Regions from separate parts of the Nocardiopsis sp. NPDC057823 genome, predicted to be linked through region 2. Evidence: riboswitches for the same ligand, from Rfam matches in the RefSeq annotation. Region 2 holds a riboswitch; the other holds the start of a gene.
The links. A riboswitch is a leader RNA that binds a small molecule or an ion and turns the genes downstream of it on or off. The one in region 2 is predicted to bind cobalamin.
Positions count from the first base shown of each region.

Region 1: it holds a riboswitch for cobalamin, as region 2 does, so the genes downstream of both, metE (5-methyltetrahydropteroyltriglutamate--homocysteine S-methyltransferase) here and ACFVNO_RS15350 (nitrite reductase) in region 2, are expected to answer to the same signal.

Region 1 is NZ_JBHVLR010000010.1:59,231-73,406, forward strand. Features, by position in the region: gene ACFVNO_RS17625 (GH1 family beta-glucosidase) at 1-338, opposite strand, end outside; gene ACFVNO_RS17630 (MetQ/NlpA family ABC transporter substrate-binding protein) at 506-1,405, opposite strand; gene ACFVNO_RS17635 (methionine ABC transporter permease) at 1,482-2,222, opposite strand; gene ACFVNO_RS17640 (methionine ABC transporter ATP-binding protein) at 2,219-3,175, opposite strand; gene ACFVNO_RS17645 (hypothetical protein) at 3,826-4,875, shown strand; gene ACFVNO_RS17650 (DUF3558 domain-containing protein) at 5,289-6,272, shown strand; gene metE (5-methyltetrahydropteroyltriglutamate--homocysteine S-methyltransferase) at 6,378-8,645, opposite strand; cobalamin riboswitch at 8,803-8,982, opposite strand; gene ACFVNO_RS17660 (polysaccharide deacetylase family protein) at 9,237-10,781, shown strand; gene ACFVNO_RS17665 (polysaccharide deacetylase family protein) at 11,048-12,499, shown strand; gene ACFVNO_RS17670 (quinone-dependent dihydroorotate dehydrogenase) at 12,570-13,703, opposite strand; gene ACFVNO_RS17675 (proteasome assembly chaperone family protein) at 13,713-14,176, opposite strand, start outside.
Region 2 is NZ_JBHVLR010000008.1:20,565-34,740, forward strand. Features, by position in the region: gene ACFVNO_RS15340 (precorrin-2 C(20)-methyltransferase) at 1-794, opposite strand, end outside; gene ACFVNO_RS15345 (precorrin-8X methylmutase) at 791-1,456, opposite strand; gene ACFVNO_RS15350 (nitrite reductase) at 1,453-2,328, opposite strand; cobalamin riboswitch at 2,381-2,589, opposite strand; gene ACFVNO_RS15355 (hypothetical protein) at 2,707-3,543, shown strand; gene ACFVNO_RS15360 (oxidoreductase) at 3,814-4,773, shown strand; gene ACFVNO_RS15365 (hypothetical protein) at 4,770-5,849, opposite strand; gene ACFVNO_RS15370 (PepSY domain-containing protein) at 5,988-6,767, opposite strand; gene ACFVNO_RS15375 (response regulator transcription factor) at 6,891-7,556, shown strand; gene ACFVNO_RS15380 (ATP-binding protein) at 7,553-8,926, shown strand; gene ACFVNO_RS15385 (GNAT family N-acetyltransferase) at 8,974-9,399, shown strand; gene ACFVNO_RS15390 (RNA polymerase sigma factor) at 9,421-10,659, opposite strand; gene ACFVNO_RS15395 (YciI family protein) at 10,650-11,057, opposite strand; gene ACFVNO_RS15400 (aminopeptidase P family protein) at 11,191-12,684, opposite strand; gene ACFVNO_RS15405 (GNAT family N-acetyltransferase) at 12,905-13,432, opposite strand; gene ACFVNO_RS15410 (oxygenase MpaB family protein) at 13,545-14,176, opposite strand, start outside.

The DNA.
Region 1 (14,176 bases), on a different contig from region 2:
CCGGCCTCCAGCAGGGTGTCGACCAGGCGGTTGTAGAAGTCGAGCCCGGCCTGGTTGACCTTGCCGCTCCCCTCGGGGAGGATGCGCGGCCAGGCGATGGAGAACCGGTAGGCGCCCAGGTTCAGCCGGCTCATGAGCGCGACGTCCTCCGGGTACCGGTGGTAGTGGTCGTCGGCGGGGTCGCCGGTGTCGCCGCCCAGGACCTTGCCGGGGGTCTCGGCGAAGGTGTCCCAGATGCTGCGGCCGCGGCCGTCGGCCGTGGTGGCGCCTTCGATCTGGAACGAGGCGGTGGCCGCCCCCCAGAGGAAGTCCTCAGGGAAATCGCTGCGGTTGCTCACTTGTTCGGTACGCACCTTCCATGACGAGGGGACATCGCGTATGGGAGCGCTCCCATAAAACAAGCAGACCGGACACCTTGTGTCAATCGACGAAAGTAACCCCGAAACCCAACCGTTACGAGTGGTCGGCGCGGGGCGCGGCGTCCGGACGGCGCCCCGCGCACACGTTACTCCGGGGACTCCGAGGCGGTCGGCTCGGCCTGCCCGCCGACCGGGATGACGATCCCCTGCCAGCGCTCCTCCATGAAGTCGCGGACCTCCGGGCCGTGCAGCAGCTCGTCCAGCCGCACGATGTCCTCGGCGCCCGCGTCCTCCGACCGCACGACCAGCCCGTTGGCGTACGGGTTGTTCTCGGTGCCCTCCCAGGCCAGCGCGTTGGCCGTCGCCGGCAGGTCCGCCTCCAGGGCGTAGTTGCCGTTGACCACGGCCGCGTCCAGGTCCTGGAGCGAACGCGGCAGCTGGGCCGCCTCCACCGGGGTGACGGTGACGTTCAGCGGGTCGTCCTCGATGTCGTCCACCCCGGGCGAGTCCCCGGCGTCCTCGGCCAGGGTGATCACGCCGGCGTCGGCCAGCAGGTGCAGGGCCCGGCCCATGTTCGAGGTGTCGTTGGGCACCCCAATCTCGGCGCCCTCGGGCAGGTCCTCCAGGTCGGCGGCGTCCTGGGAGTAGATGCCGAACGCCTCCAGGTGCACGTCGGAGACGTAGCTCAGGTCGGCGTCGGGGTTCCCCGCCAGGTACTCCTCGAGGAACGGCACCGTCTGGTAGTAGTTGGCGTCCAGCTCGCCCTCGGCCAGGGCGGCGTTGGGCTGGTTGTAGTCGGTGTACTCGACGATCTCCAGGCGCAGCCCGGCGTCCGCGGCCAGGTTCTCGTCGATGAACTGCAGGATCTCCGCGTGGGGGGTGGGGGTCGCGCCGACGCGCAGGACGGTGAGCCCCTCCGCGTCGGTCCCCTCCTCCGCGCGCTCGCTGGGACTGCCGCAGGCCGCCAGCACGGCGGCGGCGAGCGCCGCCGCCCCGGCCCCGCGCAGCGCGCGCCCCCACGGCGCCCCTGCCCTGTCTCCGGTCATCGCATCTCCTATCCAGGAATCCAGACGGGTCGGACGAATGTCGGGGGGCGGGGGGCCGGGGGGCGCGGTGCGCGGGTCAGCGCCGGGTGAGCCTGCGCACCAGCAGGTCGCCCAGGCTCTGCGCCGCCTGCACGATGACGATGAGCAGGATGACGGTGGCCCACAGGTAGTGGTCGTTGAAGCGCTGGTAGCCCTCGCGGATGGCCAGGTCGCCCAGGCCGCCGCCGCCGATCGCGCCGGCCATCGCCGAGTAGGAGATGAGGGCGACCACGGTCATCACCAGGCCCGCGATGAGGCCGGGCAGCGCCTCGGGCAGCATCACCTTGCCGACGATCGTGAGCCTGCGGGTGCCCATGGCGTGCGCGGCCTCGACGACCTCGCGGTCGACCTCGCGCAGGGAGGTCTCCACCAGCCGGGCGAAGAACGGGATCGCGCCGATGCTCAGGGGGACGATCGCCGCCGTCGGGCCCAGGGTGGTGCCGACCAGGAAGCGGGTCAGGGACAGCACCGCCACCATCAGGACGATGAACGGCAGCGAGCGGCCGATGTTGACGATGGCGCTGAGGACCGCGCGCACCGCGGGCGCGGGGGTGAGGCCGCCGCGGTCGGTGGTGACCAGCAGCACGCCCAGCGGCAGGCCGACCAGGACGCTGAAGATCGTCGCCCACAGCACCATGTAGACGGTGTCCTGGGTGGCCAGCCACAGGCTGGGCCACATGTTCGGCCAGTCCCGGAGGAAGGCCACCACGGCCTCCCACGGGCCCGCGGCCCCGGTGTCCGCGGCCAGGAAGAGGATGTCGGCGGTGTGGGTGGTCACTTTCCGGCCTCCTCGACCAGCAGGCCGTGTTCGGACAGGTAGGTCAGGGCCTCGGAGCGGCGGGCGCCGCGGACGTCCACGCCCAGGCGGCCCACGGACTGGCCCGCGACCTGCTCCACGCCGCCGCCGAGGATGTTGACGTCCACGTCGAAGCGGCGGGTGAGCTCGGACATGAGGGGCTCGTCGAACGAGCGGGGGTAGGTCACGACGACCGTGTCGGGGCCCGCCAGGTCCGGCAGCGGGAAGAGGGAGCGGGCCAGCAGCGACCCGGGGGTGCCGATGAGGTCGAGCACGCGGCCCGCCTCGCGGAATTCGCCGTTCTCCATGATCGCGGCGGAGTCGCAGATCTTCTTGATCACGTCCATCTCGTGGGTGATCAGCAGGATCGTCAGCCCCAGTTCGTCGCGCAGGCGGCGCAGCAGGGCCAGGATCGAGTCGGTGGTGGCCGGGTCCAGGGCCGAGGTGGCCTCGTCGCTCAGCAGCACCTTGGGGCGGGAGGCCAGGGCGCGGGCGATGCCCACGCGCTGCTTCTGGCCGCCGGACAGCTGGGACGGGTAGGCGCGCGCCTTGTCGCCCAGGCCGACCAGCTCCAGGAGCTCGCCCACGCGTTCGCGGCGCTCGGCGCGGCCGACCCCGGAGACCTCCAGGGGGAAGCCGACGTTGCCCGCGACGGTGCGCGAGGAGAGCAGCGCGAAGTGCTGGTGGACCATGCCGATGCCGCGGCGGGCGGTGCGCAGCCGCGCCCCGCGCAGGGAGGTCAGCTCCTCGCCGTCGACGGTGACGGTCCCGGCGTCGGGGCGCTCCAGGAGGTTGACGGAGCGGAGCAGGGTGCTCTTGCCCGCGCCGCTCTGGCCCACGACACCGTAGATCTCGCCGGGCTCCACGTGCAGGTCGACCCCATTCAGGGCGGTCACCCGGTGTTTCTTCAACCTGTAGACCTTGTGCAGGCCCACTGCGTCAATCACGGTCTTCCCATCGACGTTGGTCAGGGCGCCCGGGGTCGGCGTACGGGCCGTACGGGCGCGGAGCTGCTCGACGTGGGACGACGCCCACGTCAGAGCGTACGGAGCGGTCCCGGACCGGGTGGAGGCGACGCGCCGGGGCGGGCGGTGCGGCGGTCGGGGCGCGGAAATCCTCGAAAATTACCGCTCGGCCGCGGGCGTCGAGGAGGCGGGGGTCAGGCGGACGCGCGACAACAGCGCCCATCACACCACATGGGGGTGTTCGCCCAGGTGGCGGTGGGTTTCACCGGGAGTCGTCCAGAAACCTTCACGCTCACCACTCAACCATGGGACGGCGGGTCGGTTCACCGAAATCACACCCGAGAACCGGGTTATCTGTGCCACATCGCACCTTTTGTCGGTTCGGAAACCATCCGTTCCCTCCCGTATGACCCCGGGAGTGCTTACACTCATGACCGTCCCGTTACCATCGCCCAGCGCCGATCGCCGCTCACGATGGCACGGGCCTCCCGGTCCCCGGCGACGCACCGTCGCCCCTCCTCCCCGTGCTCGGGGAGCGGTCCCGGCCGGGAAATCGACGAGATGCAGCGCCCGCCCCGCCCCGAGCCCGGGGGTGCGCGGGCCCGAGGAGCGACCACACCGTGCACCCCGATGACCAGAGCCGAGTGGACGAGTTCGCCGACTTCTGGGCTCCCGATCCGCCGGCCGCGACCTGGCGCGAGACCCTGGCCGACGCCGCCTCCGCCCTGTCCCCCTCCCGGCGCCGCCGCGCCGGCCGGGCGCGTGTCATCGCCGTCTCCCTCTCCCTGGGGGCGGCGCTCGTCGCCCTGCCCCAGACTCCGGCGCTGGCCCTGCCCATGGAGCCGGAGAGCATGGAGTCCCTGCGCGAGCGCGCGGAGACCCTGGGCGAGGAGTACAACGGCGAGCTGCGCGACATGGAGGGCGTCATCCAGGAGGCCGAGCGCGCCACCGAGCGGGCCGAGGAGACCGCCGAGGAGGCCCAGGCCTCCAAGGAGCAGGTCCGCGCCCTGGCGTACGCCTCCTACACCGGCAACGGCATCGACCCGTCCATGTCGCTCTTCGTCGACGCCGACCCCGACCAGGTCATCGACCGCGCCGTGGTCATCGACTTCCTGGCGTCGAGCAACCAGGACAAGATCGCCGAGCTGGAGCAGGCGCTGGAGCGCGACGAGGAGGCCCAGGAGGCGGCCCAGGAGACCCTGGAGGAGGCCGAGGCCGACCTGGAGGCGCTGGAGGAGCGGCGCGAGGAGGTCCAGGCGATGATCGCGGACCACCCGAACCAGCCCATGGGCGGTCCGTACAACATCACCCCCCGGACCGAGCAGATGCGCGAACTGGTCATCGAGGAGTTCGGAGAGGGCACCGAGGTCGGCGGGGTCGGCTGCTACCGGGCGGTCGGCGGCTGGGTCGTCGGAGAGCACCCCAAGGGCCGGGCCTGCGACTTCATGGTGGACGGCAACGGGTCGATGCCCTCCCAGGAGCAGGTCGACCGCGGCTGGGCCATCGCCGAGTGGGCCCGCGAGAACGCCGACCGCCTGGGGATCATGTACGTGATCTACCGCCAGCAGATCTGGGACGTCCGGCGCGGCGACACCGGCTGGCGCGCGATGGCCGACCGCGGCAGCATCACCGAGAACCACTTCGACCACGTGCACATCTCGATGTTCTGACCCGCTCCGGGACGGGCGGCCGCTCCGCCGCGCCCGGCCGTCCCGGGGAATGGACGGGCGGAAACGAGCGGTGCACGTGATCGACACGAAACAGTGACGATTCGCTCTCGCTCCCCGGCCCCGGCCTGCCCTACCCCGGGGTGCGCCGAATAGGATGCTCACGTCCCCGGCCGGCGGCGCGCCCGTCGGCCGCCCCGGAGCACCACACCGGGGCCACCTGGAGACACACAGGGCCCGCTCCTCCCCCGCTCCCCCGTCCTCGCCCGCGGTTCGGTGGCCACGGAAGGCGCGCCCTGCCCGTGTGAACGTCACCGGCGTCCCTTTCGACCCGACTTCGGAAAGTCACACGAACCCACAGGCGCCGACACGCGTCCCAGACAACACGTCAACACATCATCCGGGCGAGGGGAGCCATGAGCGAAAACGGACCTTACAACCAGCCACCGCAGAACCCCTACGGCGGTGACGGCTCGGGAGGGCAGCCTCCCTACGGCCCGCCGGGCGGCCCCTACGGCGACCCCCACACGGGCGGTCAGCCGGGCTACGCCCAGCAGGGCGCGTACACGGGCGGCCAGCCCGCCTACGGCCCCCCCGGGGGCTACCCGCCGCCGCAGCAGCCCAAGAGCGGCGGCAAGGCCGCCCTGTGGGTGGTCATCGGCGGCGGCGCGGTGATCGTGGTCCTCGTGGTCGCGCTCATCGTCATGCTCGCCACCAACCGCGGTGACGAGGGCGGCACCGTCGCCTCCCCGCCGGAGGGGAGCACCGAGGCCAGCGACCCCGCGACCGACCCGGCCGGCGAGGAGCCGGTCGAGGAGCCCGCGGGCGGCGGCGGCCCGGCGGGCGAGCCCCCGTACTCGCTGCCCATCGAGCCCTGCGAGGCCCTGACCGACCGCGTGGCCGAGGGCCTGCTCATGGGCCAGGACGGCTCCAAGAGCACCAGCGACAACCGCTCCACCTGCTCCGACATCAGCGGCACCCCGCCGGAGGGCAACCCGGACACCATGTTCGGGACCTACGACGTGACGTACCAGACCCCCTACGCCGGGTCGGACTCCATCGAGGGCGCCAAGACCGACTACCAGGACGCCGTCTCCAACATCCGCGGTGAGGGCTCGTACTCCCTGTACGACTCCGAGCACCTGGACCAGGACAAGGAGCTCCCCCTGGGCGACGAGGCCGTCTTCATCACCACGAAGTACGACTTCCTCGGCCAGTTCGTCCCCCGCGCCGCCGTGCTGATCCGTTCGGGCAACATCACCATCGAGGTCACGTACACGATGAGCCCCTCGTTCAGCGCCTCCGACGCCGACGTCGAGAAGTTCACGCTCCCCGACGACATCGAGGCGACCATGACCATGGCCGGCGAGGACGCCCTCGCCCTGCTCGAGTCCGCCTGACCCGTAGGCCACCGGGCGCACGGAAGAGCGTGAAGGGAGGGGCCGCGGCGACCGCCGCGGCCCCTCCCCCTTTCGTTCCGGGGCCGGTCCCTCCCGGTGCGGCGCCTACAGGGTCGCGCGGACCCGGCGGGCGGCCTCGACCATGTTGCGCAGGGCCTGTTCGACCTCCTCGTAGCCGCGGGTCTTCAGACCGCAGTCCGGGTTGACCCACAGCTTCCCGGCGTCGATGTGCTCCACCGCCAGGCGCAGGGACGCCTCGATCTCCTCCACCGACGGCACCCGCGGGGAGTGGATGTCGTACACGCCCGGGCCGATGCCCCGCCGGTAGCCTCGGCGGCCCAGGTCCTCCACCAGCTCCATGCGCGAGCGGGCCGCCTCGACGCTGGTCACGTCGGCGTCCAGCTCCTCGATGCCGTCGACGATCAGGCCGAACTCGGAGTAGCACATGTGCGTGTGGACGGTCGTCGACGGCGAGACGCCGGAGGTGGCCAGCCGGAAGGAGCCCACGGCCCAGTCCAGGTACTCCCGCCGCTTCTCCGCCCGCAGCGGCAGCAGCTCGCGCAGCGCGGCCTCGTCGACCTGGATGTGGCGGATCCCCGCCCGCTCCAGGTCGGCGACCTCGTCGCGCAGGGCCAGTGCCACCTGGCGGGCGGTGTCGCCCAGCGGCTGGTCGGTGCGCACGAACGACCAGGCGAGCATGGTCACCGGTCCGGTGAGCATGCCCTTGACCGGCTTCCCGGTACGCGACTGGGCGTAGGTGGTCCACTCCACCGTCATCGGCTCCGGGCGCGAGACGTCGCCGAAGAGGATCGGCGGGCGCACGCACCGGGAGCCGTAGGACTGCACCCAGCCGTTCTCGGTGGTGGCGTAGCCCCGGAGCTGCTCGGCGAAGTACTGGACCATGTCGTTGCGCTCGGGCTCGCCGTGGACGAGCACGTCCAGGCCGATGTCCTCCTGGAGCGCGATGACCCGGTCGATCTCGGCGCGCAGGATCGCCTTGTACTCCTCCTCTCCCAGCTCGCCGCGGCGGTGCGCGGCGCGGGCCCGGCGCAGCCCGCCGGTCTGCGGGAACGACCCGATGGTGGTCGTGGTCAGCGCCGGGACGCCGGGGGCGCCGCGCTCCCGCGGCCGCTCGTGGGCGTCCGCGCCCAGGGCCTCCAGGCGGGCGCGCACGCGCGCGTCCACGAACGCCGCGCCGGCCGGGGCCGGGGCGGCGGCGTAGCCGTCCCCGGTTCCCTCGGACAGCACCCTGCCCAGCAGCGCGACCTCACGGGTCTTCTGCTCCGCGAAGGCCAGCGCCGCGCGCAGCTCCGGGGGCAGCGAGGTCTCGGCGTCCAGGTCGATGGGCACGTGCAGCAGCGAGCAGGAGGTGCTCACGGAGATCCCGTCGGCCAGGCCCAGCAGGGTGCCCAGGGTGGCGACGGCGGCCGGGACGTCGGTGCGCCAGACGTTGCGGCCGTCGACCACGCCCGCGACCAGGCGGGTGGAGCCCAGACCGGAGACCGCGGTCAGGTCGGCGATGCCCTCGGCGTCGGTGACGAGGTCCAGGCCCACGGCCTCGACCGGGGACTCCTTGAGGACGCGCAGGGCGTCGGCGCCGATGGAGCCGAAGTAGGTGGAGACCAGGATCTCCGGGCGGTCGGCGAGCCCGCCCAGGACGCCGTAGGCGCGCTCCAGGTGGGCCAGGGCGGCGCGGCCCTCGTCGGTGGCCAGCACCGGCTCGTCCAGCTGCACCTGCTCGGCGCCGGCGGCGCGCAGGTCCGCCAGCACGCGGCCGTAGGCCTCCAGCAGGTCGTCGAGCAGCGCGATGGGCGACCAGCCCCGCGGTGCGTCGTCGGCGGCCTTGGACAGCAGCAGGAAGGTCAGCGGGCCGACCAGCACCGGGCGGGTGGGGTACCCGGCCTCCAGGGCCTCGCGGAACTCGGCGACGGGTTTGTCGCCGGCGACGCGCGGCCGCACGGCCGGGGAGAGCTCCGGGACCAGGTAGTGGTAGTTGGTGTCGAACCACTTGGTCATCTCCAGGGGCGGGGCGCCCTGGACCCCGCGGGCCAGCGCGAAGTAGCGGCGCAGCCGCCCGTCGGCGTCGGCGGCCGCGGACGGGTCCTCGAACCGCTCCGGGACCAGGCCGAACAGGACGGCGGTGTCCAGCACCTGGTCGTAGTAGGAGAACGTGTTGGAGGGGATGTCGTCGATCCCGGCGGCGCGCAGCCGGGCGTAGGTGTCCAGGCGCAGGCCGGCGGCGGCCTCCTCCAGGGCGGCGGCGGTGGAGGCGCCCTTCCAGTAGGACTCCTCGGCGCGCTTGAGCTCGCGGTCGGGACCGATGCGCGGGTAGCCGTGCACCGTGGACCGCACGGCGGGTCCGGAGGTGTTCATGAAGCTTCTTCTCCCTCGTCGAAAGCCGGGTACCGTGCCCGGGGTCGGCGAGGGGGCACGCCGGTGGGGCGCCGCTCGACGGGCGCCCACGGGTGCCGACCTCGGCCCTCCCTCGGGGCACGGGACCACCGGCGGCACGGGTGCGCCGCCGGGTGGAGGCAGGTCTTCGGACTCACGGGCGCGACCGGTGGGCCACCGGTCTCCTAATGCCCGCCGCTTCCCGGTCCCCGACCTCTCCGGTCGGTCCACCAGTGCTCCATGGCGGGGGTCGTTCCCGTACACCGCTGCGGGGCAGTCCCGGATTCGCACCGGGTTCCCTCTTGCGACGCGCGCCACCGGCCCGGGATCGCCCCGGGCGGAAGGATGGCGCACGAACCTTCCACGCCTGCGAGTATAGGGAGACATCCCCTCGCCCCTGCCCCCCGGCATGCCCCCTGTGCCCCTCGCCGCCCCGGAGTCCGAACCCTCCGCCCGTGGGCGGCGTCACACCCGATGAAGACGTCGCACGGTGGCGCCCCCGCCGGCCCCGTGCACGTTCGTCTGCGAAATGGACGCGGAGAACCCCTGGTGAACAAGCTGCCCCGAACCGCCATGACCCCCGACCACCCGGTCATCACGGTGGGCGTCTCCCTCGTGGTCCTGGCCGGCATGGTGCTGTTGTCGGTGCGACCACCGGAGTCGTTGGGGGCGGGCCCGGCCGGGGGCGTGGCGCACGGCCTGGCCGACGCCATCGAGCAGCGCATCCCCGCCACCGGCGAGCCCGACGCGCTGACCGTGGTCGACGAGGCCGCCCTGACCGGGGTGGAGACGGAGGAGCTGGAGTACGACGGGGTCGCCACCGAGGTGTCCTTCCCGGTGCTGCCCAACGCCGAGCCGCTCACGGAGTTCCTGCGCGGGAGGCTGGGCGCCGACGTGGAGGCGTTCGACGCCGCCAACCCGGGCGCGGAGTCCTACACGGCGGGGTGGAACATCACCGCCGCCTCCGACGGCCTGGTCGGCGTGCGCATGACGGGCGAGGAGACCGACTCCGAGGGCACCCGGGAGTTCCACTCCACCTACTGGTACGACACCGGCGACGGCGTCACCCGCGGCTCGCAGTCGCTGCTGGCCGGACAGGACGAGCTGGCCGCCCTCAACACCCTGGTGCGCGACCGCCTCGGCGACGCCGCCGAGACGGGGACGGTGCTGCCGGTGGCGTCGCTGTACGACTCGGTCGGGTTCAACCCCGACGGCGACCTGGTCGTGGAGTTCGACACCGGGCAGGTCGCCCCGGCCGACGCCGGGCCCCTGACCGCGGTCGTCGAGCGCGCCGAGTCCGAGCCGCTGCTGTCGGACTTCGGGCGCCGGGTGCTGCGCGCCGCCACCACCGGGGTCGAGGAGTTCGCCATCTCCGCCGCGCCCGGGGAGGGCTCCAGCGTCGCGGACGAGCCGGTCCCGGGCGTCATCTCCCCCGTGGACGAGTCCGTCGACTGCGCCGACCCCGAGGTCAAGTGCGTGGCCCTGACCTACGACGACGGCCCCGGCGGGGGCACCCCCGAGCTGCTGGACACGCTCGCCGAGTACGACGCCAAGGCGACCTTCTTCGTCACCGGCCTGCCGGTGATGGAGCACCCGCACACGGTGCGGCGCACCTACGCCGAGGGGCACGAGATGGCCAACCACACCCTGAACCACCCCGACCTGGCGGGGCTGGGGGCCGACGGCGTGCACGACAACCTGAACAGCGTGCAGGCCCTGGTGTACCGGGAGACCGGGTACACGATGGACCTCATGCGCCCGCCGTACGGGTCGACCAACGACGGCGTCGCCTCGGTGACCCGGGACATGGGCCTGGCCCAGGTCCTGTGGAGCATCGACACCAACGACTGGAAGGACCGGGACCCCTCCGTGGTCGCGGACCGGGCGATCGCGGGCGCCTCGGACGGGGCGATCATCCTCATGCACGACATCCACCCCACCACCATCGCGGCCTCGCACAAGATCATCCGCGAGCTGGACGCGCAGGGGTACACGATGGTGACCGTGTCGCAGCTGCTGGGCGACGCCGAGCCCGGCGAGCGGTACGTGGACGGCGTGCCCGACGAGCAGCCCTCGGACGCGCCCTCGGACGGCGCCGGGGAGGACCCCGAGGAGTAGGCCGCGCCTTCCCCGGGCGGCCCCCTCCGGGGCCGCCCGGGGCACCGCGCACGGCGGCGGCCGTCACCGAGAGCGCAGGGGCTGACCACATGTGGTCAGCGTCACGGCCGGGCCGCCGGATTCCCCTATGTTGCACCCAACAGCCCCGGTGCACATGTTCTGGATGAGGGAGTCCGGTGTTCTCGTCGAGCCGTACGCGTCCGCAGCAGCCCCTCCCCCGCGGGGCGGGAGCCGCACGCCGGCACCCGTGGGCGGTGGGGGCCGCCGTGGCCCTGGTGCTCCCCCTGGCCTCCTGTCAGAACCCGCCGGCCGCCGCCCCGGAGGAGGCCGACGGCGAGGCCATCACCGTACTGGTCGACGGCCCCGGGGACGTGGTCACCGAGTGGAGCGGCGAGGGGGACGACTTCCCCGACCACCCCTACATCCCCGAGGACGTGGAGATCTCCGTCGCCCACCCGGAGTTCCCGGGCGCCGAGGCGTTCTCCACCGCCCTGCACGGGCACATCGACCGGGAGGTCATGGACTTCCGCGGGGTCAGCCGGGAGCCCGTGGGCCTGGAGATCGCCTGGGAGGTCGTGGCCGCCGGCGAGGGCGTCCTGGGCGTGCGCCTGGTCGGCACCGAGGAGGACCTGCACGGGAGGCGCCAGGCGTACGCGACGTACTGGTACGACGAGTCGACCGGGCACACCGGGTACGCCACCGAGCTGCTGGCCGACGACGCCGCGCTGGCGGAGCTGAACGGCCTGGTGGGCGAGGAGCTCGCGGACCACCCCGACGTGGACCCGCGGGGGCTGCTGCCGGTCATGCGCACCTACGACTCGATCGGGTTCAACACCGCCGGCGACCTGGTCGTGGAGTTCGACGACGGGCACCTGTCGCCCGTGGTCGAGGGGCACCCGCCGGACGCGTCCCCGGGGCGGATCGCCGCGGTCATCGACGCCGAGCGGGCCGGACCCCTGCTGTCGGACCTGGGCGAGCGGGCCCGGAGCGCGTCGCTCACCGAGGAGCCGGTGCTGTCGGTGTCCGAGCCCGACACCGCCCTGGAGTCCGCCCCGGTGCCCCCGGGCGTGGTGACCGAGCGCGGCCCCGACGTGGACTGCACCGATCCCGGGGCCAAGTGCGTGGCGCTGACCTTCGACGACGGCCCGGTGGAGGCGACCGCGCACGTGCTGGACATCCTCGCCGAGCAGGAGGTGACGGCGTCGTTCTTCCTCAACGGCGACCCGCTGCTGACCCGGCCGTGGCTGGCGCGGCGGATCTACGCCGAGGGGCACGAGCTGGGCAACCACAACGACCTGCACGAGAGCATGACGGAGGAGTTCACGCCGGAGGAGCTGCCCGCGCAGGTGGCGATGGTCGGTGCGGGGATCCGCCGCCAGACGGGGTACACCGTGGAGCTGTTCCGTCCGCCGTTCGGGGCCACCGACGACGGTGTCAAGGCGGAACTGGCCCGGCAGGGGCTCGCCGAGGTGCTGTGGACGGTCGACAGCGAGGACTGGACCGGGTCCGACCGGGACACGGTCGCGGACCGGGTGGTGGACCTGGTGGAGCCCAACGGGGTGGTCCTGCTGCACGACCCGCAGCCCACGACGGTCGCGGCCCTGCCGGAGATCATCGAGCGGCTGCGCGAGAAGGGCTACGTCTTCGTGACCGCGTCGCAGGCCTTCGCCCCCGAGGCCGGCGGCACCTACCCGCCCGACTGGGACGGCAGCTGGTGACACGCCGACGGCCCGGCCCGGGGCGGGGTGCCCCGGACCGGGCCGTCGGCGGCGGTCCGTGCGGTGCGGGTCAGGCGGTGGCGGCGGGGCTCGCGGCCGGCGCGGTGTCCGGGGCCTCGGAGCCGACGGCGTCGGCGATCGAGGTGTACCCGGCGGCGCGGACCAGGCGGGCCAGGCCGCGGTGGACGCGGCGCGGCCAGAGCGGGCCGCCGTAGATCATGCCGGTGTAGCCCTGGACCAGGGTCGCCCCGGCCCGGATGCGGGCCCAGGCGTCCTCTGGGGTGTCGATGCCGCCCACCGCGACGAGGGTGAGCCGGTCGCCGGCCCTGGCGCGCAGGCGGCGCAGCACCTCCAGGGAGCGGTCCTTCAGGGGCGCGCCGGACAGGCCGCCGCCCCCGGCCGCCTCGACCTCCTCGGCGGAGGAGGCCAGGCCCTCACGGGAAATGGTGGTGTTGGTCGCGATGACGCCGTCCAGCCCCAGTTCCAGGGCCAGGTCGGCGACCGCGTCGACGTCCTCGTCGGCCAGGTCCGGGGCGATCTTGACCAGCAGCGGCAGCTCCGGGCGCCCGGCCTCGGCCAGCGCCCCGCGCACGGCGGACAGGATCGGCCGCAACCGCTCCACGCTCTGGAGGTTGCGCAGGCCCGGGGTGTTGGGCGAGCTGACGTTGACCACCATGTAGTCGGCGTAGGGGGCCAGCCGCCGGGCGCTGAGGGCGTAGTCGCCCTCGGCCTCCTCCTCCGGCGTGACCTTGGTCTTGCCGATGTTGATCCCCAGGATCGGACCGGGCCCGCCCCGCCGGTGGTGCAGGCGCTCGGCGACCAGCGCCGACCCCTCGTTGTTGAAGCCCATCCGGTTGACGATCGCCCGGTCCTTCACCAGGCGCGTCAGGCGCGGGCGCGGGTTGCCCGGCTGCGGCTGGGCGGTGACCGTGCCGATCTCGACGAACCCGAAGCCGAGCGCGCCCAGGGCCCGGGGGCCCTCGGCGTTCTTGTCGAACCCGGCGGCCAGGCCCAGCGGGCCGGGGAACTCGCGGCCGAACGCCCGCACGGTCAGCTCGGGCTCGCGCGGGCCCAGCACCCGCTCGGCCGCCGCGGCCGCGCCGGGCACGGCGGCGGCGCAGCGCAGGGCGCCGAAGCTCACCTTGTGGATCGTCTCGGCGTCCAGGTGGCGCAGGACCGAGCTGAAGAGGATCTGGTAGAACACGACTGTAATTTAACCGTTTCCGTCGCTCTCGCGCTCGGCGAGAAAGCGTTCGAGTTCAGCGCCGAGCTCCTCGGCGGTGGGCAGGCCGGCCTCGTCGTCGGCCAGCGGGAGCACCCGGCGGTCCTCCGGGTCGGTCCGCGAGGACATGATGTCGTCGTACTGGCGCTCCAGGTTGACGACGATGCGCTGGACCTCCTCGGAGGCGCTCACCTGTTCGGCGATCTCCACGTCCGTGGCCTGGGCGACCTCCTCCAGGCCCGTGGCGGGCAGGGACAGGCCGGTGGCGTCGGCGATGTACCGCAGGGCGGCCAGCGCCGCGCGCGGGTAGGTGGACTGGGCCAGGTAGCTGGGCACGTGGACGGCGTAGCCGAGGAAGTCGTGCCCGGCCTCGCCCAGCCGGAACTCCAGCAGCGACACCGCGCTGCCGGGCACCTCGACCCGGCCGATCCAGGGCGTGTGGCCCTCGACCAGCT
Region 2 (14,176 bases):
CGGGGGGCCTCCCCCGGCGCGGCGGCGCTCCCGGGCGCTGTGGCGCCGTCGCGGGACCGGGTGCCGTTGCGGCTGTCGCCGGTGACCAGGACGAGGGAGAAGTAGGGGACCGTGTCGGGGTCGACCTCGGCCGCCGGCAGGCGGCGCCCGCCCTCCATGGAGGCGCGCTCCACGTACACGGCGTGGTCCAGCCGCCCCGCCGCCGCGAGGGCGCGGCGCACGGCGGGGAAGGTCCGGCCGAGCTTCATGACGACGGCCGCGTCGGTGTCGGCGAGGCGGCGGGCGAGTTCCGGTTCGGGCAGGGTGCCGGACAGGACGGTGAGCACGTCCGTCTGGCGGGCCAGGGGCGCGGCCGCGGTGGCGGCGGCCGCGGCGAAGGCCGGGACGCCGGGCACGATCCCGGTCTCGTACCGGTCGGCCAGGCGGTCGTGCATGTACATGTAGGACCCGTAGAACAGCGGGTCGCCCTCGGAGAGCAGGACGACGTCGCGCCCCGCGTCGAGGTGGGCGGCCAGGCGCGCGGCGGACTCCTCGTAGAAGTCGGCCAGGGCGCCCTCGTAGCCGCCGGGGTGGTCGGCCGCGCCGGTGGTCACCGGGTAGACGAGCCGTTCCTGGACCGCCCCCGCCGGGATCAGGCCGGCGGCGATGCGGCGGGCGTTGGAGTCCTTGCCCGGGCCGCAGTGGTAGGCGACGACGTCGGCGGCCGAGATGAGCCGGGCGGCCTTGAGGGTCATCAGCTCAGGGTCGCCGGGGCCGACGCCCACGCCGTGGAACCTGCCGGTCCTGCCGGTCATTCCTCCTCCTTCGCGAGGGCGTTGAGGGCCGAGGCGGCCATCGCGGAGCCGCCGCGGCGGCCGCGGGCGAGCACGTAGGGGACGTCGATGCCGTGGCGGCCGGCGAACTCCTCCAGGGCCTGCTTGGACTCGGCGGCGCCGACGAAGCCGACCGGGCAGCCGATGATCGCCGCGGGGCGCGGGGCGCCGTCGACGAGCATCTCCAGCAGGTGGAAGAGCGCCGTGGGGGCGTTGCCGAAGGCGACCACGGCGCCCTCCAGCCGGGGCTCCCACAGGGAGACCGCGGCGGCGGAGCGGGTGGTGCCCCAGCGCCGGGCCAGGCCGGGGACCCGCTCGTCGCCCAGCAGGCACAGGACGTCGTTGTCGGCGGGCAGGCGGCCGCGGGTGACGCCGGTGGCGACCATGGTCGCGTCGCACAGGATCGGCGCGCCGGACCGCAGGGCCGCCCGGGCGGCACCGACCAGGCCGGGGTGGACCACCAGGTCGGCGGCGAGGTCGACCTGCCCGGTGCCGTGGATCATCCGCACCGCGAGGCGCTCGGCGTCGGCGGGCAGGTGGCCCAGGGACACCTCGGCACGGATGGTGGCGAAGGAGTCCGTGTAGATCGCGGGCCCGTCGTCGATGTACTCGTAGTGCCGGTTCGGCCGGCGGGGGGCGGTCACCGCCGCGCCCCGGGGACGACGACGCCGCGCCAGGGCGTGACCACGAGGTCGCCGCCCGCGGCGAGGGCGTCGGCGGCCAGGGCGTCCGCGGCGGCCCGGTCCAGGCCCTCCTCCGGGACGGGGACGTGGTGCGCGCCGCCGGGCAGCGGCCCGTACGGCGGTGGCGGGGCGGGCGCGGGCAGGCGCGGGTCGGGGGGATGCGGCGCGCACAGCGCGGAGGGGAGCTCGGCCACGTGCCAGGGCGCGGTGGGGCCCTCGCCGCGCCGCTCCAGGAACAGGTCGGCCAGGCGCACGAGGGCGTCGGCGGCCCCGTCCAGCCGAACCGCCGGCCCGTGGCGGTCGCCGACGCGCAGTTGGGCGGTGGCCCCGTCGAGCGCGGTGAGGCCCAGGTCGCAGGGGCGTTCCACGAGGTCGCCGCGCCCGTCGTCGAGCACGAACAGGAAGCGGCCGGGCAGGGCGGCGCGGTGCGGGGCCGAGCACAGGGCCGCGTCCAGGGCGGCGGCGACGGGGCGCAGGTCGGCGCGTCCCCCCGACAGCCCGGTGAGCGGCGAGGCCATCACGTTGCGGACCAGTTCGTGGGAGGGCGAGGGCAGCAGCCCCGTCTCCTCCAGCGCGCCGAGGACCGCGGGGTCGAGGCGCCCGTCCCGGCCGGGCAGGGCGCGCACCTGGAGGTTGGCCCGCCCCGTCACGTGGACCCGGCCGGAGCCGAACTCCTCGGCGACGGCGGCCAGGGCGGCCAGGGACCGGGCCGGCAGGCGGCCGCCGACGAGTCGGAGCCGGACCAGCAGGCCGTCCGGGGCCTCCCAGGGCCGGAGCGCGCCGGGGCAGCGGTCGCGCCGGGTGCGGGGCGCGGGGGCGTCCGCGGGGAACATGCACGTCCTTCGGTTCGGGGCCCGTACGCGGGGCCCGCGGGTGACCCGGCGGCCCGTCACCGCCGGTGCCAGCAGGTCTTCGGACTCGGGGTCTTCCGGAGCGGAGCGCCTTCCCGGGGCGGTGCGCCCCAGTGGCCGTCCGGGACGCGGAGGTCCCGGCACATGCCCGCCCGTCACCCTCACCGCTGCGCGTCAGTCCCGGATTCGCACCGGGTTCCCTGCCCCACGAAGTGGAGTACGACTGGCCCGAAGAGCGTACAACGTCCGCTTCCGGCTCCGACCAGCGGTCTCGCCTTCCCGCCGCCGACGACGGGCCCGCTGGACCGGTACGGTGCGACCGCCGGGTTCTGCGGGGTGAACGGACGAAGGAGTCGCACGATGGCGGGACCGCACGCACTGGACGCCCTCCTGGCCGCGGCCGGGTCGCTCGGGATCACGGCCTCCGGCACGGAGACCGTCGTGGGCCTCACCGACGCGGGCGCGCGCGAGGAGCTGCGGGCGGTGATGGCGGTGCGCTCGCTGCCGGGGATGGTGTGCGCGTGCGCCGGGGAGGCGCGGCTCGACGTCCGGGGCCCGGACGGCCGGTCCCTGGCGGTGGTGGCGCTGCACCACGGTGTGACCCTGTCCTGGGAGGGGTGGGACGGGGACGCGCTGCTCGCCGACGGCCCCGGGCTCCTGGCCTGGCTCGACCGGCACGGGGTCCCGGAGCCGCTGCGCCTGTTCCGCGAGGCCGAGGCGCGCCGGGCCGCGGCCGCCCGGGAGAGGGAGGACTGGGTCGCCGCGGTGCCCGGGGCGCTGCGCGGCCTGACGGAGCGGATGCTCCAGAGCGCGGGAGGGTCCGAACTGCGGTCCGAGGCCGCCGGACTGCTGGCCGAGGCGGTCCCGGACCCGGTGGTCCGGGTGCAGGCGGTGCTGGCCTGGTACGCGGCGGGGAGCGGCCGTTACTCCGGGTACCCGGTCTACGAGGACCTGCCGGGAGCGATGCTCGGGGAGGTGCCGATCGGGGAGATCGCCGCCGCCCTGGAGGACCCCCGCGCCGGAGCCCGCCATGAGGCCGGGGCCGTGCGGCACCTGATCGGGTGGAGGTCCCGCAAGCGGATCCGGCGGGACATCGCCGCGCTGCCCGCCCCGCTGCGGGCCCGGCTGCTGGCGGCGGCCCGCACCTCGCCCGACCGGGCCACCCGGGTCCGGGCCGAGGAACGGCTCGGCGGCTGACCGGTTCCGGGCGCGGCCGTGATCGGCCACGGGGCTCCGGGTACGGGACGCCTGTGTACGGCCTCCCCAGGCCGCTCCCCGGCCGACCCCCGCCCCTCAGCCCGCACAGGAGGCGCACGCCCATCACCGAGGCCGCCGAGCCGCTCCGTCCGCTCGAGGGGGGCGCCCCCGGCATGCAACGGTACGCACGGAAATACTGCCGGAACGCCCTCGGCCGGGTCCGCGGCGCCGCTTGACCTGGAGCGCACTCCAGGAGGCAGCATCGCGGGCATGGAAACTCCCACTCCCCTGCACAGCGGGTTCGGACACGACTCGACGGCCGACGACGTGCTCGCCGACACCGATCTGGGCGGCCGGTTCGCCGTGGTCACCGGCGGGTACTCGGGCCTGGGCCTGGAGATGACCCGTTCCCTGGTCCGGGCCGGTGCCGAGGTGCTGGTGCCCGCGCGCCGCCCCGACCGGGCACGAGAGGCGCTCGCGGATCTCCCCCGGGTCTCGGTGGCGGCGCTCGACCTGACCGACCAGGCCGACGTCCGCCGCCTGGCCGGGGAGGTGCGCGCGGCCGGGCGGCCCGTCGACCTGGTCATCAACGCGGCGGGGATCATGCGGGGACCGCGCACGGCGGTGGGCCCGGGGTGGGAGGCCCACCTTGCGGTGCACCACCTGGGGCACTTCACGTTGACGGCGCTGCTGGCACCGGCCCTGGCGGAGGGTGCGCGGGTGGTGGGGCTGTCGTCGGCCGGGCACTTCCTGTCGGACATGCGCTGGGAGGACCCGCACTTCGCCCAGCCCGACGCGTACGACCAGTGGACCGCCTACGGCCAGTCCAAGACGGCGGTGTCCCTGGCCGCACTGCACCTGGACGGCCTGTTGGCGCCGCGCGGGGCGCACGCGTTCTCGGTGCACCCGGGCAGCATCCTCACCCCGCTGCAACGGGAGGTACCGCTGCGAACCCGGCGCCGACTGGGGTGGGTGGTCGGGGAGGACGACCGGCCCGCCCCCGGGTTCAAGACCCCCGAACAGGGCGCGGCGACGGCGGTGTGGGCGGCGACTTCTCCGCTGCTGGAGGGGCACGGCGGGGCCTACTGCCAGGACTGCGACATCGCCGCGCCCGCGGACTCCGACGACATGCTCAGGGGCGGGGTCAAACCGTGGGTGCTGGACCGCGGGGCCGCGGAGCGGCTGTGGTGGTGGTCCGCTGGCGCCACCGGCGTCGGCGCCGTTCTCTAGGACCCGGGCGTGGGCGGCCGGGCCTTCCGGAGGCGGCGAAAGCCCAGGGCGAGCACCGCGAGCGAGCCGAGGAGGGCGACCGTGTTGTGGGTGTACTTGGCGGCCGCCGCCACGTCGCCGATGGGGCGGGCGAGGAAGGCCGTGAACACGTTGGCGAGCAGGGCGCCGCCCGCTGCGGCGAGCACGTGGCGGGGTCCCCAGCCCGCCCGGGCCGACCAGCGGGCCAGCAGCACGGCGAGGCCGCCCAGGACGGCCAGGTTGACCGCGAACCCCGGCCAGCCGATGAGGAACCAGGACGAGTCCGCGATCCGCCACGGCCCCTCCCCCAGGCCGACCGCCCGCAGCAGGTGCGCGACCGCCCCGGGCAGGCCCAGCGCCGCCAGGACGGTGCCGCCGACCGCCCACGGCGGGGGCGCGGGCCGCGGGTCGGGCCGGGCGGGCCCGCGCCACAGGAAGGCCGCGGCGCCCAGGGCGAGCGCCGCCGCGGCCGCGCCGACGGCCTGCCCGGCGGAGGGCACGAACCCCTCGGTCTCCACGGACCACCGCAGCACGAGCACGGCGGCGGCCGCGAACCCGGCCGCGACCACGGCCAGCCCGAACCACCCCAGCCACGGCCGGGCGGCCGTCCGGGGGGCGAGCGACTCGACGACCGCGATCGGCACGGTGACGCTCCAGACCGCGTGCCCCGCCGTGAAGACGAGCGCCAGGTTGGGGTTCACACCCGGGGCCGGCAGCAGGGAGGAGGAGAACATGTCCTCCCAGTACGGGATGCCGCGGTAGGACGGGTTGAACAGCGACAGGTCCACGAGCCCCGCCTGGACCACGCCGAAGGCGGCGCCCAGCAGCAGGACGGCCGGCCACCCGCGCCCGGTCCTGCGGACGACCTCGCGGATGAGCACGGCGGCCCCGCCGTACAGGGGCGCGAAGAGGAACAGCCCGCCCAGGAGCTCCCGCGGGTCGCCGGTCGAGTCGTCGTAGCCGTAGAGGTACTCGGCGCAGACCGGGGCGAGCAGGAGCAGTCCCAGGACGGGCGGCAGGCGGAGAAGCGTGCCGGGCGGACGGGCGTTCTCGGTCATGGCATCGAGCCTGGCCGACGGCGCACCGGCCGGTCACTACGGCGGGCCCTACCCCCGGGGTGTCCCCGGGCCCACCCCCGGCCGTCCCGGCGGTGCCGTTCCCGCCGTCCCGTCGGCGGACGGGACGGCGGGAGCGGATCAGTCGTCCTCGCGGACGTCGACGACCTCGCCGGACAGGTCGACGATGACGTCGTACTCGCGGCCGTCGGCGCCGTGCACCTCGACGTCCCAGACCTGGTGGCCGTCCTCGTCGTCGCGGTCCGCGTCCACGGCGCGGGCGCCCTCGCCCACGGCCGCCTCGGCGGCGGCGGACACGGCGTCGCGGTCGGCCTCGCCCTCGGTGCCGGAGTTGTCCCAGGGGGCCGGGCCGCCGTCGGGGTCGCGCAGGTTGAGCCCGTTGACGGTGTAGACGTCGGCGTCCTCGCGCTCGCCGTCGTCGTCCTCCTCGTAGCGGACGCCCAGGGTGACCTCGGTGCCCTCCAGCCCGCGCAGCTCCTCCAGCAGCGGGGCGGCGGTGCCGTCGCCGTCGTAGTCCTCCAGGACCGGGTCGGTCAGCAGCCACTCCTCGGGGCCGAAGTCGACGTCCACCCCGGCCACGCTCCAGTCGTCGTGGTCCTCGTCCCGGTCCTGGTCGTCGTCGGCGCGCAGCTCGCCGGTGAGCTGCTCCAGGCCCTCGACGGACCGGGTGGCCGAGGTGCCGCCGTCGCCGTCGGCGGGGGCGGCCGCCGGGGCGCCGCCGGAGGAGAAACCGGTCAGGCTGATCGGCTGGATCTGCTGCTCGGGGTCGTCGAGCAGCAGGTAGCCGCCGACCGCGCCGACGGCCAGCAGCCCGGCCGCGGAGGTGGCGAGGAGGATCGTGGTCCGCTTCTGCATCATGGTGTCCTTACCCGTGGAGGTCCCGTTCACTGACTCCAGCATGGGACGGCGGGATGATGGGGACATGAGTGCAACCTGAAGACCTTCTTCATGTTGCGCTCAGGAACGGCTCAGTGCCCCCTGGGAGGCTGGGCCACGACAGGCGGGGGAAAGGGGCGCGGGGGCGTGGCGATTCTGGTGGTGGAGGACGAGGAGGGCATCGTCTCCTTCGTGCGGCGCGGGCTGGAGAGCGCCGGGCACCGGGTGCTGGTCGCCTCCGACGGCATCGACGGGCTGACGATGGCCCTGTCCCCCGACGTCGAGCTGGTGGTGCTGGACCTGGGCCTGCCGGGCATCCCGGGCGAGGAGGTGCTGCGCCGGCTGCGGAGCCGCCGCCCCTCGGTTCCGGTGATCGTGCTGACCGCCAAGGACGCCGTGAGCGACCGGGTCGCGAACCTGGACGCCGGGGCCGACGACTACATGGTCAAGCCCTTCAGCGTGAGCGAGCTGCTGGCCCGGGTCCGGGCCCGGCTGCGCACCGGCGGCCAGGAGCGCGCGGACGTGCTGGCCGCCGGGGGGATCGTGCTGGACCTGGGGGCGCGCACCGCGTCGGTGGACGGGGCCACCGTCACCCTGTCGGCGCGCGAGTTCGGCCTGCTGGAGGTGCTGGTGCGCCACCCGGGGCAGGTGTTCTCCCAGCCCCAGCTGCTGGACCGGGTGTGGGGCTACGACTTCGACGGGGCGTCGAACGTGGTGGAGGTGTACGTCAGCCAGCTGCGCCGCAAGCTCGGCGCGGAGCGGATCGTGACGGTGCGCGGGGTCGGTTACCGGCTGGACGGCGGTGACCGGTGAACCTCACCGCCCGGGTGGTGCTCCGGGCCCTGCTGGTGATGGCGCTGGTGATCGGCGGGGTGGCCCTGCTCACCTACGAGCTGGTGCGGGTGTCGGGCCGGGCCGACGTGGACCGGCTGCTCCAGGAGGAGGCGGCGCTGGTGGGCGAGGCGCTGGGGAACCGGCTGCCCGAGGCCGCCGGGATCGACGGGGTGGTGTCGGGTCCGGAGGCGCAGCGGGCGGCGCGGCAGGCGCTGGCGACGCGGCCGAGCGGGGCCCGGCACGTGACGCTGGTGTCCGCGGGCGGGGTCCGGCTGCAGAGCACCGGGGGGCCGGGACCGGTGGCGACGCTGCTGAGCGGCCCCGGGGCGCCGCCGGTGGAACCGGGCTCCCTGCGCACGGTGGACAGCGGCGTCGGGCCGCTGCGGGTGATGGACACCGCCGTGGTGGACGGGGACGGCGCGCAGGTGGCGGTGGTGACGGTGGCGGCGCCGCTGGAGCCGTCGCGGGACGCGGCCGGCGCGGTGCTGGCGAGCGTCGGCGCGGCGGGCGCGGTGGGCCTGGCCGGGGGCGGGCTGCTGCTGTGGGCGGTGGTGCGGCGCACGCTGCGGCCGGTGCGGGAGGTGTCGGCGGCGGCCAAGGAGGTCTCCCCCGCCGACCTGGCGGCACGGGTGCCCGTTCCCGGCACCCGGGACGAGATCGGCGAGCTGGCCGGGGAGATCAACCGCATGCTGGACCGGATCGAGGGGGCCGAGGCCGACCGGCGGCGCTACCTGTCGGTGATCTCGCACGAGGTGCGCACCCCGCTGGCGGTCGCCGAGGGGCACCTGGAGCTGCTGGGCGGCCCGGAGGCGCAGATCGTGCGCGCCGAGCTGGTGCGGCTGCGCCGGGTGCTGGAGGACCTGATGGCGGTGGCGCGCGGCGGCGACGAGATCGACGCCGCCCGGGAGCCGGTGTTCCTGCCCGACCTGTTCGACGAGGTGCGCTCGCGCGCGCGGGCGCTGCCCGCGCGGGGGGCGGTCACCGTGGCCGAGCCGCCGCCGGAGGTGCTGCTGGGCGACCAGGCCCGGTTGGAGCAGTGCCTGGCCAACCTGATCGGGAACGCGGTGGACCACACCCCGGAGGGGACCCGGGTGGAGGTGTCCGCGCACGGCACCGGCGACGGGGTGGCGCTGGTGGTGGCCGACGACGGCCCGGGCATCGACCCGGACGTGCTGCCGCGGGTGTTCGAGCCGTTCGTGACCACGCGCGCGGGCGGGGGCGGGCGGATCGCCGGGCTGGGCCTGGCCGTGGTGCGCTCGCTGGTGGCGGCCCAGGGCGGCCGGGTGGACCTGGACAGCGGCCCGTCGGGCACGTCCGTGACCATCACCCTGCCGCGCGCCACCGCCTGATCCGTGCCAGACTCCCCCTTTCGGAGACGAGGACGGGAGGGCGGTCCGTGGCCGGGGTGGAGGTGCGCGCCTGTGCGGCGCCGGAGCTGGCGCGCGACGAGGTGCTGGAGCTGTACGGGTCGGTGGGCTGGGACGCCTACACCCGCGATCCGGAGGGGCTGGTGCGGGCCCTGGCCGGGTCCCACCGGGTGGTGGCGGCCCGCAGGGACGGCCGGCTGGTGGGGCTGGCCCGGTCGGTCTCCGACGGGGCGACCGTCGTGTACCTCCAGGACGTGCTGGTGGCCCCCGGAGAGCAGCGCGGCGGTCTGGGGCGGCGGCTGCTGGAGGAGTTGTTCGCCGGGTACCCCGGCGTCCGGCAGCGGGTGCTGCTCACCGACGACGAGGACCGGCAGCGGGCGTTCTACGAGGCCCTCGGGTTCACGGAGGCGCACGACCACAGCCCGCCGCTGCGGGCGTTCGTGCGGTTCGGCTGAGGGGCGCCCTCACCGGACGGGTCAGCCCGACCGAGCGCGCTCCTCCTCCAGGCGGGAGCGGGCACCGGGGTCCGTGGTGAGCGAGACCGCCCTGTCGTAGGCGGCGCGGGCCGGGCCGGTGCGGCCCGGGGCCCGCAGCAGGTGGGCGCGCACCGCCCAGGCGGGGGCGAAGCGCGCGGCCCGCGCGCCCCAGGGCGCCGTCTCCTCCTCCAGCAGGGCCAGGCCCGCGGCGGGCCCGTCGGTCTCGGCGGTGACGGCGGCCAGCGCGGTCGCCGACCCCAGGGTGGGGGCCAGCCGGTGCAGGTGCCGGTACAGCTCGCGCAGGTGCTCCCAGGCGACCGTGCCGGTGTCGGCGCGGGCGCAGTGCACCGCCTGGGCGGCGGCCTCCAGCTGGAAGCGGCCGACGGCGCCCAGGGCGTGGGCGGCGCGCAGGTGGGCGCGGCCGCGCTCGATGAGCGCGCGGTCCCAGCGGCCGGTGTCCTGTTCGGCCGGGGGGACCGGGCGGCCCCGTCCGTCCAGGCGGGCGGGGGCGCGGGCCGCCGCCAGGGCGATGAGCGCGGCCAGGCCGTGGGCCTCGGCGCTGTCGGGGACCAGCCGTGCGAGGACCTCGGCCAGGTCCAGGGCCTCGGCGGTCAGGCCGGTGCGGGGTTCGGTGCCGCCGATCTCCCAGTCGACGGCGTGGGCGCCGTAGACCGCCTCAAGGACGTGGTCCAGCCGTTCGGGCAGGGCGTCCCGGTCGGGGATGCGGAAGGGCACGCCCGCCTCCTTGATCCGCTTCTTGGCCCGGGTGAGCCGGGCGGCCAGGGTGGGCGCGGGCAGGGCGAACGCGGGGGCGATGCGGGCGACCGTCAGGCCCAGGACGGTGTTGAGCATGAGCGGGGTGCGCACGGCGGGGTCGACCGCCGGGTGGGCGCACACCAGCATCAGTTCCAGGCGGCGGTCGCCGACGGCGTCCACGTCGGGTGTGGCGTCGGCGGCCGGGGCGTGCCGGTCCGGGTCCAGCGGCACCCCGGTGCGCACGGCGGCCGACCGCCAGTGGTCGCGGAGCCGGTTGCGGGCCACCGTGAACAGCCAGGCGTCGGGGTCGGCGGGAACGCCGTCGCGCGGCCAGGCCGTGAGGGCGCGCTCGTAGGCGTCGGCGAGGGCGTCCTCGGCGGCGGGCAGGTCTCCGGTGGGCGCGGCCAGCAGGGCGAGCAGGCGCCCGTGGGAGGTGCGGGCCGCGCGGGCGGCCCGCACCGCGGGACCGGCGGTCAGGTCCATGCGCCGTCGATGTAGGAGGTGGCGGCGGGTCGGACCTCCAGGACCCCGTACTGGGCGCCCGGGCACTTCTCGGCCCAGGCCAGGGCGGCGTCCAGGTCGGGCACGTCGATGACGAACACCCCGGCCAGTGCCTCCTTGGTGTCGGCGAAGGGGCCGTCCTGGACGCGCAGCCCGCCCTCGCGGCGGGTGAGCGTGGTGGTGACGCGCGGGGTCGCCAGGACCTCGGCGGCGACCAGCACGCCGGCGGCCTCCAGGGCTCGGCCGTAGGCGCCGAAGGCCTCCTGCACGGCCTCGACGGCCTCCTGCGGGATCTCGCCCTCGGCGGGTTCGGCGTTGTGCAGCAGCAGCGCGTAGCGCATGGCGGGTTCCTCTTCCTCGTCGTCGTTCCACGTGACCACCCGGGAGGGCGGTTCGCAAGGGTGACGATCGACGGGCCGGGGATTCGACAGCCGTCCGCGGGAATCGTCGGAAAAAAGATCCGGGCCGCCCGCGCCGGGGGACGGCGCGGGCGGCCCGGGGGCGGACCGGGGGTCAGGAGCGCGGCAGGCGCTCGGCCAGCCAGGCCTCGACCTCGGCGGAGGAGCGCGGCAGCGCGGCCGACAGGACGGCGCGCCCGTCCTCGGTGACCAGGACGTCGTCCTCGATGCGCACGCCGATGCCGCGCAGCTCCTCGGGGACGGTCAGGTCGTCGGCCTGGAAGTACAGGCCGGGCTCGACGGTGAGGACCATGCCGGGCTTCAGGTCGCCGTACAGGTGGACCTCCTGGCGGGAGACCGCGCAGTCGTGCACGTCCAGGCCGAGCATGTGGCCGGTGCCGTGCAGGGTGTAACGGCGCTGGAGCCCCAGCTCCAGGACGCGGTCCACCGGGCCCTCCAGCAGGCCCCACTCGATCAGGCCCTCGGCCAGCACCCGCTGGGCGGCCTGGTGGAAGGCGATGAACGGGGCGCCGGGGGCGACGGCCGCGATGCCGGCCTCCTGGGCGGCGTACACCAGGTCGTACACCTTGCGCTGGGTGTCGGTGAAGGTGCCCGAGACCGGCATGGTGCGGGTGACGTCGGCGGTGTACAGGGTGGTGGTCTCCACACCGGCGTCCAGCAGCAGCAGGTCGCCGTCGCGGACGGGGCCGTCGTTGCGGGTCCAGTGCAGGGTGGTGGCGTTGGCGCCGGAGGCGGCGATGGTGCCGTAGCCGACGTCGTTGCCCTCCACGCGGGCGCGCAGGAAGAACGTGCCCTCGATGAACCGCTCGGAGGTGTCCTTGGCCTGCGGCAGGGTCTTGGCGACGTCCTCGAAGCCGCGGGCGGTGGCGTCGACGGCCAGCTGGAGCTGGGCGATCTCCCACTCGTCCTTGACCAGGCGGTGGTCGGCCAGGGTGACGGCGAGCTCCTCGTCCAGGGAGGCCGACTTGGCGCGGGCCTCCTCGTCGGTGTCGGCGCGCACCCCGTCGATGACGGCGTCGAGCTCGGCGTCGTGGCCGCGGACGATGCGCACGGCGGTGTCGGTGGCGGCCAGGACGCCGGTGAGCGTGGTGACGTCGGCGGTGGGCACGCCGAACAGGTCGGCGGCCTCGGCCAGGCTGTTGCGGCGGCCGGTCCACAGCTCGCCGTAGCCGCCGAGCCAGAACTCGCCGTTCTCGCGGTTGGAGCGCGGCTTGAGGTAGAGGACGGCGTCGTGGCCGCCGTCGGCGCGCGGGGTCAGGACCAGGCAGCCGCCGTCGGAGGTGTCGCCGGTGAGGTAGGCGTAGTCGCTGGCGGCGCGGAAGGGGTACTCGGTGTCGTTGGAGCGGGTGAGCAGCTGTCCGGCGGGGACGACGAGCCGCTCGCCGGGGAAGGCGGCGCTGAGCGCGGCGCGGCGGCGGGCGGTGTGCCCGGCCTGCTCGATGGGCTCCAGGTCGCGGCGCTCGGTGTCGGCCCACCCGGTGGTCATCCACGCGGCGAGCTCGTCGGAGACCGACTGCGCCTGGCCGTTCTTGCGTGGCGTGAACACGAAGGTGCCCATGTCGGCTCCGGGGCGCTGCTGCTCGCTCACGTCGTGACTCTCCTCGTCGTGCGTCGGTGTGGGGCCGCCGCCGCGGGTGGGCGGCCGGACGGCTCGCCGGCGGCGGTCTCGGCGCCCATCGTACGGCGGCGGGCGGCGCCGTGGCCGTCGCGCGGACATAGCGAACCCCATAACGCCCGAGCACACCCCGTTATGCCCCTGTGACCGCGATCGGCGCAGGTGGGGACGGGTGCTCCGGACCCGGCCGGGTTCAGAGCCCGTGCACGAAGGGGATGGCCTTCGGATAGGGCAGGTCGGCGATGGTCGCGGGGTCCGTCCACCGGTAGCCGATGCGCTCGTACAGGGCGACCGCCTCGGGCTGGTTGGGGCCGGTGAACAGGATGACGTCGCGGTAGCCCAGGGCGCGGGCGGCGTCCTCCAGGGCGGTCATGACCCGGCGGCCCAGGCCGCGCCGCCGGTGCCGGGCGGAGGTCCAGATGCGCTTGAACTCGGCGGTGCCGGGGCGCTCGCCGCCGCCCGGGGCGTAGGGGCGCAGCGCTCCCCCGGCGACGACCTCGCCGTCCAGTTCGGCGAGCACGATCCGGCCGTGGGGCGCGGCGAACTCCGAGACCGGGTAGCGGGACAGCTCGCTCGCGGCGCCCTCGGCGCCGTAGCGCTCGGTGTACTCCTCCAGCAGGCCGTCGAGCAGGCCCTGGACCCGGGGGTCGTCGTGGTGGACGGTGAGCATGCGCACGTCCGCGGCCTCGGCCGTTCCCGCCGTCGTCCCGTCCTGTGCCATGGCCCCTCCCCCGTGCGAAAGGGCGCCCGTGGACGCCCGCCGGGAATGCTACCGGCGCCCGGAGCGCCCCGCCACGCGGCGAATGTCACCCCCGGGCGGCGGGGCCTGCGCCTCAGGGGCGCTCCTCTCCGGTGCGGTGCTCGGCGGGGACGGGCCGGTCGGGGTCGCCCCCGCGGGCGTGGGTGGCGGGGCGGGCCGTCCGGGCCAGGTGGGCGCGGGTGGCGGCGACGTTGCGGGCGCGGACCGCGCCGAGCCGCCGGGGGTCGCGGAGCAGGCGCCGCCCGCGCACGCGGTTGAGGGCCGCGGCGGCGTCCAGGACGGCGCCGGCGACGGCCGCGCGGGGCAGGCCGAGCGCGTCGGCGCGGGCGTCTCCGTGGAAGCGGCGCGCGAGGGCGTACAGGGCGGGCAGGCCGACCGCGCCGGGGATCGAGGCGACCTCGTGCAGTGTGGCCGCGGTCGAGCGCAGGGTGGCCTCGGCCAGGGCCGCGGAGTCCGGGCCCGGCGGTCCGGTGACCGCCTGGAGGAGGTCGTCGGCCTCGCGGGCGCTCGCCTGGTCGCGGACGCCGTCGAGGAGGCGGGGGTCGATGCCGAGCAGGTGGGCGACGTGGTGCCAGTACCGGTACTGGTCGGCCCGGTCCGCGGCGGACGAGTGGTAGCCCATGGCGTCCAGGGCGTTGTGGGAGGTGAGGGTGAAGTCCATCCAGGTGCGGACCAGGTCGACCTGGTTGATCGGCACGCCCAGCG